Regions from separate parts of the Azospirillum thermophilum genome, predicted to be linked through region 2. Evidence: riboswitches for the same ligand, from Rfam matches in the RefSeq annotation. Region 2 holds a riboswitch; the other holds the start of a gene.

Region 1 (4,160 bases), on a different replicon from region 2:
GTCCCGCCACCACACCTCGAAGGCATCCTTCAGCAGGGCGAACAGCAGGTCCTGATCTGTCGACAGCGGAAAGATCTCGACCCGGCCCATGCCGGGTTCCTCGACGACGTGCGAGGCGATGGAGGATGCGGTATTCATGGGATTCTCCCGGAGATGGCGGCGTCAGAAGCGCGCGGACAGGCCGGCGTAGGCCGAGCGGCCCGGCGTGGCGTGGCCGTAGACTTCCTCGTAGCGGCGGTTGAACAGGTTCTCGACGCGGCCCTGCAGCGTCACCGCGTCGGTCAGGTCGTAGGACAGCCGGAGGTCGGCGGTGAGGAAGGCGCTGCCGGTGCCGTAATTCTCGACCATGTCGCGATAGCGCAGGCCGAGGTTGGCGTAGGCCTCGGGCAGGAAGCGCCAGCCGACCGACGCGCTGCCCTGGTGAAGCGGCAGGTTGCGCAGACGCTGGCCGGTGTTGGCGTTGACCACGCTCTGCCAGGAATAGGCGACGCGGAGATCGGTCGTCGCGCTCGGGCGGGCGGCCAGTTCCAGTTCCATGCCCTGCGCCTTCGTGCGGTCCACGTTGACATAGCCGCCGCCCGAACAGGCCGGGCTGGTCGCCGGGCCGGACAGCCAGTTGATCTGGTCGCGGGTGCTGGCCTGGAAATAGGTCGCGCCGGTGGTCAGCCGCCCGCCCAGCAGCGATTGCTCGACGCCGGCATCCCAGCCGCGGCTGCGCTCCGGCCGCAGATCGTTCCTGCCGTAACAGGGATCGAACCGCTCGTAGAGCGAAGGCGGCTGCCACGCCGTGCCGTAGCTGGAACGCAGGGTCGTCCCGGTTTCCCCGATCCGGTAGGCGGCGCCGAGCCGCCAGGTTCCCTTGCCCCCGTAATCGGTGTGGCGGTCGCCGCGGATCGTCGCCGACAGGTCGAGCGGCGCCACCGGCGTCACGCCGACGGTGGCGAAGGCGCCGCTGCGCCAGTTGTGCGCCCGAATGTCCGGCGCGCGCGGCGCGAAGCCCGGCGTGTGCTGCTCCATGCTCTCCCGGGTGGCGTCGGCGCCGTAGCCCAGCGACAGCCGGTCGGACAGCTTGGCATTGGCAACGTAATCGAGGCGCGTCTTGTGGCCGTCGTAGGTGTCGCCCCTGGTGCCCTCGCCCCAGTATTGCCGGGTGTTGGTGGTGTTGGCGACCCCGAAGCCGTGGACCAGCCTGCCGCCCAGGCTGTCGAGCGAGCCGCCCAGGCGCAGGAACCGTTCGGTCTCGTCGCGCGACCAGTCGTTGTCGCGGGTGGCCGGATCGTAGGTCAGGGTTTTGCGCTGGTAGCGCGCCGTCGCGTCGAGGCGCAGCGTCTCTGTCGCCTGGATGCCGAGCCGGCCGGCGGCGGCCCACTGCCGGAACGGGTCCTTCTCCTGTCCGCCGCGGTGGCGGCTGAAGTCCGAGTAGCCGCCGGAATGGGTTCCGGACAGGGATAGCCGGTAGTCGACCCGGTCCTGCGCCCCCGACAGCGAGGCGTTGCCCCGCTTGGTGTCGTAGCTGCCGTATTCGGCCCCGACCCGCCCGCTCAGCGGACCGGTCGGCCGCCGGGTGGTGATGTTGACCACGCCGCCGCCGGCATCCGGTCCGAAGCGGCCGGGCTGCGGACCGCGCAGGACCTCGATGCGCTCGATGTCGGCCGTGTCCATCTCGCCGGCCGGATATTGCGACTGCGACTGGCTGGTGTCGCTCATCTCGACGCCGTCGATGAAGAAGCGGGTGTTGCGCGGCCCCAGCCCGCGCAACCGCACGGTCTGCGCGCCGCCCGGCGCCTGCCGGCCCGACAGGCTGACGCCGGGAACCAGCCTCAGCGCATCGTCGAGCCGGCGGATCTGCTGCCGCTCGATCTCCTCGGCGCCGATCACGCTGGAACTCGTGGTCGCCTGCTCCTGGGGCACCGTCACTTCGGCCGGGGCCGTCACCTCCAGCGGCACGAGCCGAAGCTCATCGGCCGATGCGGAGGCGGCCGATGCGGAGGCGGCCGATGGAGGGGCCATTCCAGCCGTGCCCCCGAGAACCGCCAAGGTGAGTCGAACGAGAAAACGCCTTTTTGAACAGCTTGTCTGCATGTCCTGCCACGTCCTGCTGCAGGCATGGAGGCGCGTTCGGGCAAGCGGTGCGGCCGAACAGCCGCCCGTCCGGGCCGCACATCCATGCCGGCCCCGGAAGACCGGGACCGTTGCGTTGAACGGGCGTTGCCGAATGGACGCCACGACGCGGGGCCCCGCGCCTTGAGAACCATTCGCCTGCGACATGCCTCAGGGGGATGAACCGTCCCGAAACCTGGTCGCGGCAACGCCAATGGACGCGTCACCACGACGGGTTTCCGCACCTTCGACACACCCCGATCGAAGGCAGAGTGACGCTGTCAGAGGCAGGTCTCCTGGCTCGCGGGTCGTCATCCGGCACCGCCTTCCCGGCCGGGATCCATGGATCTCCGGTCAGTGGCTCGTTGGCGCCGACTCGCCGCTCACAGTTGCGGGGACAGCCACGGCTTGCATCAGGCTGGGACGCCTGTCGCTTCCGTCGTTCCCTTTTAATCTCCCGGCTTGCGCCCGGGAGAACCGCTGACAATGCGTGTTTTGATAGAGGCCGGCCGCCCGTCTGTCAATCGTGCGATGCGCTCGGAAGACGCTGCGGATCCCGGCGGGGAGGCGGCCCCGGATCACCGGCCCGTGTAGCCGGCGATGAACTCCAGGAACCGCGGATCGGTCGCATAGGCGATGTTGATGCGCAGGGCCGGCGGGCCGCTGCTCCGTTCCGGGGCGAAGACGGAGCCCGGCGCCAGGAACAGGCCGCGGTCGGCGGCGGTGCGGACCAGCGCCGCCTCGTCGATGCCGGCCGGCAGTTCCCCCCAGACATAGTAGCCGCCGGCCGGCGTGACGGGAACCGCGACCCCGGCCCGGTCCAGGGCCGCCAGCGCCGCTTCCCGCGCCGCCTCGATCCGGCTCCGCAGCCGGCGCAGGTGGCGCAGATACTGCCCGCCGGCGATCAGCGTGTAGACCAGCCGCTCCACATAGTCCGAGGTGCTCACCACCGTCAGCATCTTCAGGTCGCACAGGCTCTTCGCCAGCGCCGGCGCGGCGGCGATGTATCCGACCCGCAGGCTGGCCGAGAGCGTCTTGGAGAAGGTGCCGACATAGATCACCCGCTCAAGCTGGTCGAGCGCGGCCAGCCGGGGGGAGGAGGCCGGCAGCACGTCGGCGAAGGGATCGTCCTCCACGATGGTGACGCCATGCCGGGCGGCGATCTGCAGCAGCCGGTGGGCGACCGCGATGGACAGCGAGCCGCCGGTCGGGTTGTGGGCGAGCGGCTGGGTGAAGAAGAGCTTCGGCCGCAGCGCCGCCGCCTTGGCGGCGAACTCCTCCAGGTCCGGTCCGTCGGCCCGCCGCCGCACCCCGGCGATGGCGACCTTCGCCAGCTTCAGCTTGCCGAACAGCGGGTAGTAGCCGGGCGTGTCGACCAGCGCGGTGTCGCCCGGCTGCAGCATCTGCCGCGCGATCAGGTCCAGCGCGTGGTTCGCCCCTGGGTCAGCAGGATCTGGTCGGGCCGGGCGGCGACGGCGCGCTCGGCCAGCGTCACCACGATGCGCTCGCGCAGCGGCGCATAGCCCCACGGGCTGCCGTAGCCGTGATCGAGCTCGGTTCCGCCGGCCGGCCGGGCGAGCCGGCAGCGGACGCCGACTTCCAGCTTCTCCATCCAGTCCGGCGGCGGGCGGCCGTCGCCGACGCGCACGGCATACTGGCGCTCCAACTGTTCGCGCAGAAGGGAGAGGTGGTCGAGCGCCTCGGCGACATGCGGCGCCCCATGCTCCACCCGGCTGCGGACGGCCCGGGCGACATAGTAGCCGGAGCCCTGCCGGGCCTCCAGGTAGCCGAGCGCCACCAGCCGGTCGTAAGCCTCCGCCATCGTGTTCTTGGAGACGCCGTGCTCCTTCGCCCCGCTGCGCACGGAATGCAGCCGCTCCCCCGCCTTCAGCAGGCCGCGCTCGATCAGGTCGGTGATGCGGTCGGTCAGGTCGGTGACGCGCGTCATGGCGGATTCCGGCAATCGTCCCAGCGATTTCCCTGGGACAGTCCGCCGAACAAAGCGGCCGACCGTCCCTTGAACCGTCCCTTCGTATCACGGACCATGTGATTGGCAAACA
Region 2 (4,160 bases):
AGCGCGAACAGCGCCGGAATGGCAACGGATGCGGCCCACAAGGCCGGACGGGTCCACCGCATAGTCATACTCCAGGGCAGTCTTTCATGAAGATGCCTTGTCTTAAGTCGGCCACCCCCCTTGAAACCTTGACGATGGTCAACATGCGCGGATCATCGGTCCATGCGGCCTTACTTGACCTTGGGTAATTGGAGCTTCTTTGGCGGTAATTCGATAAATTCCAATCAGGCCCGTCCATTACTTTGATACGGAAGGAATGCGACTTGACCATGCGCAAGTGGAGCGGCGACGCCCGCGGCGTCCCGGCCGGCCCTTTGGGAATTTCCAACGGCGGCCGCACGCAAGCAGGGCAGCCCCGTGACGTCTTCACGGCCAAGCCGGTTGACATCGGACCATGGGAGCGGACCATGGGAGCGGAACAAACTGACGGCGCTATGGCGATGATCCCCCTGAGGCGACGCGAACTTCTGGCCGGGTGCGGCGTGCTGGTCCTGATGCCGGCCGTCGCCCTGGCGCAGCCGGTGACAGCCCGACGGCTCTCCCTGCGCAACGCGCACACCGGCGAGACCTTCGACGGACCCTACCGCGACGCCTCCGGCCCGCTGCCCGACGCCATGGCGGACCTCGGCCGGTTCCTGCGCGACCACCGGGCCAACAAGGTCGGTCCGGTCGACGTCGGGACGCTCGACCTGCTGGCCGACGTCATGGAGGCGGTGGCCCAGAGCAAGGCGACCGTGCTGTCGGCCTTCCGCACTCCGGAGACCAACGCCAAGCTGGCGAGCAAGGGGCTGGGCGTGGCGGAGCACAGCCAGCACCTGCTGGGCAAGGCGCTGGACGTCACCTTCCCGTCGCGCCTGCCCGACGCGCACCGCAAGGCGCTGGAGATGAAGCGCGGCGGCGTCGGCTGGTATCCGCGCTCCTTCTTCCTGCATCTCGACACCGGCCCGGTGCGGAGCTGGGAGCTGTTCGGCCGCGACCTCGACAACCTGTTCGCTCCGGGGGTTCGGGGACGGCTGCGCACGGTCGCCGACCGCATGAAGCTGCACCGCGCCATCGCCCGCCGCCGCCTCTCGGCGGGCCGCTGACCGGCCGCCCTGCCCCGCCTGCCCGGCCTCGCCTGCCTGAGCGTCCGTTCTACTCTTCATTGACAGGCCGGGGTGCCGCCCCTATCACTGGTTCCATCGTCAGCGGTTCTCCACGGCGAAAGCCGGGGGATTAAAAGGGAACGACGGAAGGACGGGAGCCTCTCCCGTGCAAGCCGTGGCTGTCCCCGCAACTGTGAGCGGCGAGTCGGTGCCAACCAGGGCCACTGACCGAAGGTCCCCGGACCCGGTCGGGAAGGCGGCAGCGATGACGACCCGCGAGCCAGGAGACCTGCCTCTGACGGCGTCACTTTGCCTTCGGTCGGGGTGTGCCGGGGGTGCGGGAAACCCGTTGTGGTGACGCGTCCATCGACGTTGCCACGGCCGGTTCCCGAAGCGGTGCCCAGTCTCCCCTTCGCGTCCTGCCGTCGAACGGACCTTGCGGTCCGGGCAGCGTCCGTTCAACGGCCCCCGGTGGGCCGGGTCCGGATGCGCGCTCGCGGGGATGGCCTTGCACGGCCCTGCCCGTCCGACCCCGCGCCTTCAGACCCGCGACAGGACGTGGTGCGGCATGAGCAGGACAGGCATCGGTACCGAGTTTCAGGTGTGCTTCACCCCACCGGACGGCCGGGAGGACGGCTGGACCGGAGCCCTCTTCGCCGCCCTGCTGGAGGGGATGCTTTCCGCCCGGCCGGAACTCGCGGAGGCGGAGGCCCGCGCCCTTTGCGGGCTGGCCGGCGATGGCCCGGCGCGGCATCCCGCGGCCGAGCGGATGGGCTATGTGCTGGACGACCGGGCGCCGGACCGCACGGCCATCGAGGCCCTGGCGGACTATCTCGGCGCCGGCCGGCGGAGGGAGGGAGATGCATCCTCCTGAGCCGCCGGGCAGGCGGGGCGGGTCAGCCCGGCCCGCTCCGCCGCCGCCTGCAGGGCGCCGAGGAAGGCAACGGCAGCCTGCCCCAGCGCGAGGGCGACGGACTCGTCGACGATCTGCGCGAGGCTGATGGACTGCGCGAGCTGCGCATCGCGCACCGTGGTGAGGGGAAGGCAGCGGATCATGCGGGCCGACAGCTCGCGGATCGCTCCGCTCAACTGGTCGAAGCCGTAGGGTCCGGAAGGCGGATCGGCCAGCAGCACGGTCAGGGACTCCACCGCCTCGGTAAAGGCGGTGGGCCGGGAATCGAAGGCACGATGCAGGTCCAGCCCGTCAGGCCCGACGGCTGCGCGACCGCCCGCCACCCTGGCTTCCGTCATTCGCATCTCCCTCACCGATGGGAGCGACCGCCTGCCAAGGCAAGGCCACGGGGTGCGGATCCCATCGAATCGGGTTCCGGAATACCAAAGCACACTGGTGGGTCGTCAAGAGCGCAAGGGCGTGCAAGCCATTCTCATGCCTCCGGTTCTCCCGCGGCCGGCGGATGGCCCCCGACCACGGATGAACTACCCCGGATTCACCGGGCCGGCCGGATCGACGGGCGCATCCTCGGGTCCGGACGGCGCGGCGGGAACGGGCTCCTCGTCCGGCTCCTCCGGACGGCGTCCGAGACAGGAGCCGTCGGGACGGACGAAGGGCGATGGCAACCGGGGGGTCCGGGAGTCTGGCGGCATGACGTCTCCTCTCCTCCCCTTGGAACATGGTTCGGGCGCCAGTGTCCCATACGCTCTTGGACAACGGGAGCGGGGAGAGAAGAGGAAAGGCGGGCGCGGCCCGGCGGGAGGAGGTCTCCCGGCCAGGCCGCCCCGCCGTCCGACGTCAGAGCGCCACGGTGACGGTCCGCCAGCCGTCGACGAGCCGGTCCGACGTCACCGTGCCCCCCGCCAGGGTGAGCGCGCGCCTCTCCTGCGGCGGCAGCAGAAGCGTCACCGCCGCAGCCACCGGCGGACAGGCCCCTTCCCTGCCGATGCGGATGGCCAGCCCGTCCGCTTCGGCATCGACCGCCAGGGTCCATCTGCCATGCCGGCCGTCGCGGTAGCCTTCGCTCTCGCCGTCATCCTCGTAGCAGCCGGCCTGGAACGCGCCGGTGCCGTGATGCGGGAAGATGGCGAAGCCCCGCTCGTCGGCGGCGTGGTTGAAATGCGCCCCGGCGAGGTTGAGCGGGATGGCCGAGCCGGCGCGGGCCAGCAACGGCGGGCGGTCCCACGGGGCGGGCAGCGTGACCTCCTGTCCGCCGGCGAAGCGTTCGCCGGTCCAGGCATCGTACCAGTCCGCGCCGGCCGGCAAATAGACCGGCCGGTCCCGCCGTCCGGGCTCGACCACCGGCGCCACCAGCAGGGCCGGCCCCAGCAGCATCTCGTCGTTTTCCTCGAAGCAGCGCGGATCGTCCGGGAACTCGTAGAAGGTCGGACGGATCATCGGCTCGAAGTCGCGGTGATACGTCCAGAGCAGGTCGTAGAGATAGGGGACCAGCCGGCTGCGCAGCTTGATCAGGGCGCTGATGGCCGGGGTGATCTCCGGGTACATCCAGGGTTCGTTGACGGTCTTGTCATCGTTCCAGGAATGGATGGAGAAGCGCGGCAGGAAGATGCCGAACTGGACCCAGCGCAGGAACAGCTCGGCATCGGGCGCCGGGCCGGCAAAGCCGCCGATGTCGTGGCCGGTGTTGGAGATGCCGGAGAGCGCCAGGCCGGTCCCCATGCGCACATTGTATTTCAGCGTCTCCCAACTGGTGTAGTTGTCGCCCGACCAGGTCTGCACATAGCGCTGCATGCCCGCGGCACCCGCCCGCGAGATGAGGAAGGGGCGCTTGTCCGGGGCGAAGTCGCGCTGCGCCTGCTGCGAGGCGCGGATCATCAGCAGGGTGTGCAGCGGCTTGGCGTCCTTGGCCCGATAGGGCGTGCCGAAGCCGGCGGCGACCGCCGCGTCGCTCCAGATCTCGAACTCGTTGTTGTCGTTCCAGGTGGCCGCGATCCCGACCTCGAGCAGGGCCTCCGTGACGCGCGCCTTCCACCAGTCGAGCGTCCTGGGATTGGTGAAGTCGAGATAGGCGCCGGCCTCGTCCCAGAACTGCACCATGGCGGGCTTGCCGTCGGCATCCTTGACGAACAGCCCCTCCCGCTCGGCCTCGGCGAAGCGCGGGT

Evidence for each region. A riboswitch is a leader RNA that binds a small molecule or an ion and turns the genes downstream of it on or off. The one in region 2 is predicted to bind cobalamin.
Region 1: it holds a riboswitch for cobalamin, as region 2 does, so the genes downstream of both, DEW08_RS01055 (TonB-dependent receptor plug domain-containing protein) here and DEW08_RS18400 (hypothetical protein) in region 2, are expected to answer to the same signal.

Annotation. Positions count from the first base shown of each region.
Region 1 is NZ_CP029352.1:248,342-252,501, reverse strand. Features, by position in the region: gene DEW08_RS01060 (DUF7676 family protein) at 1-138, opposite strand, end outside; gene DEW08_RS01055 (TonB-dependent receptor plug domain-containing protein) at 163-2,010, opposite strand; cobalamin riboswitch at 2,370-2,597, opposite strand; gene DEW08_RS31855 (aminotransferase-like domain-containing protein) at 2,679-3,503, opposite strand; gene DEW08_RS31850 (GntR family transcriptional regulator) at 3,515-4,048, opposite strand.
Region 2 is NZ_CP029354.1:16,480-20,639, forward strand. Features, by position in the region: gene DEW08_RS18390 (cytochrome D1 domain-containing protein) at 1-62, opposite strand, end outside; gene DEW08_RS18395 (peptidoglycan L,D-endopeptidase MepK) at 435-1,085, shown strand; cobalamin riboswitch at 1,172-1,396, shown strand; gene DEW08_RS18400 (hypothetical protein) at 1,654-1,959, shown strand; gene DEW08_RS18405 (hypothetical protein) at 1,914-2,336, opposite strand; gene DEW08_RS18410 (glycoside hydrolase family 31 protein) at 2,836-4,160, opposite strand, start outside.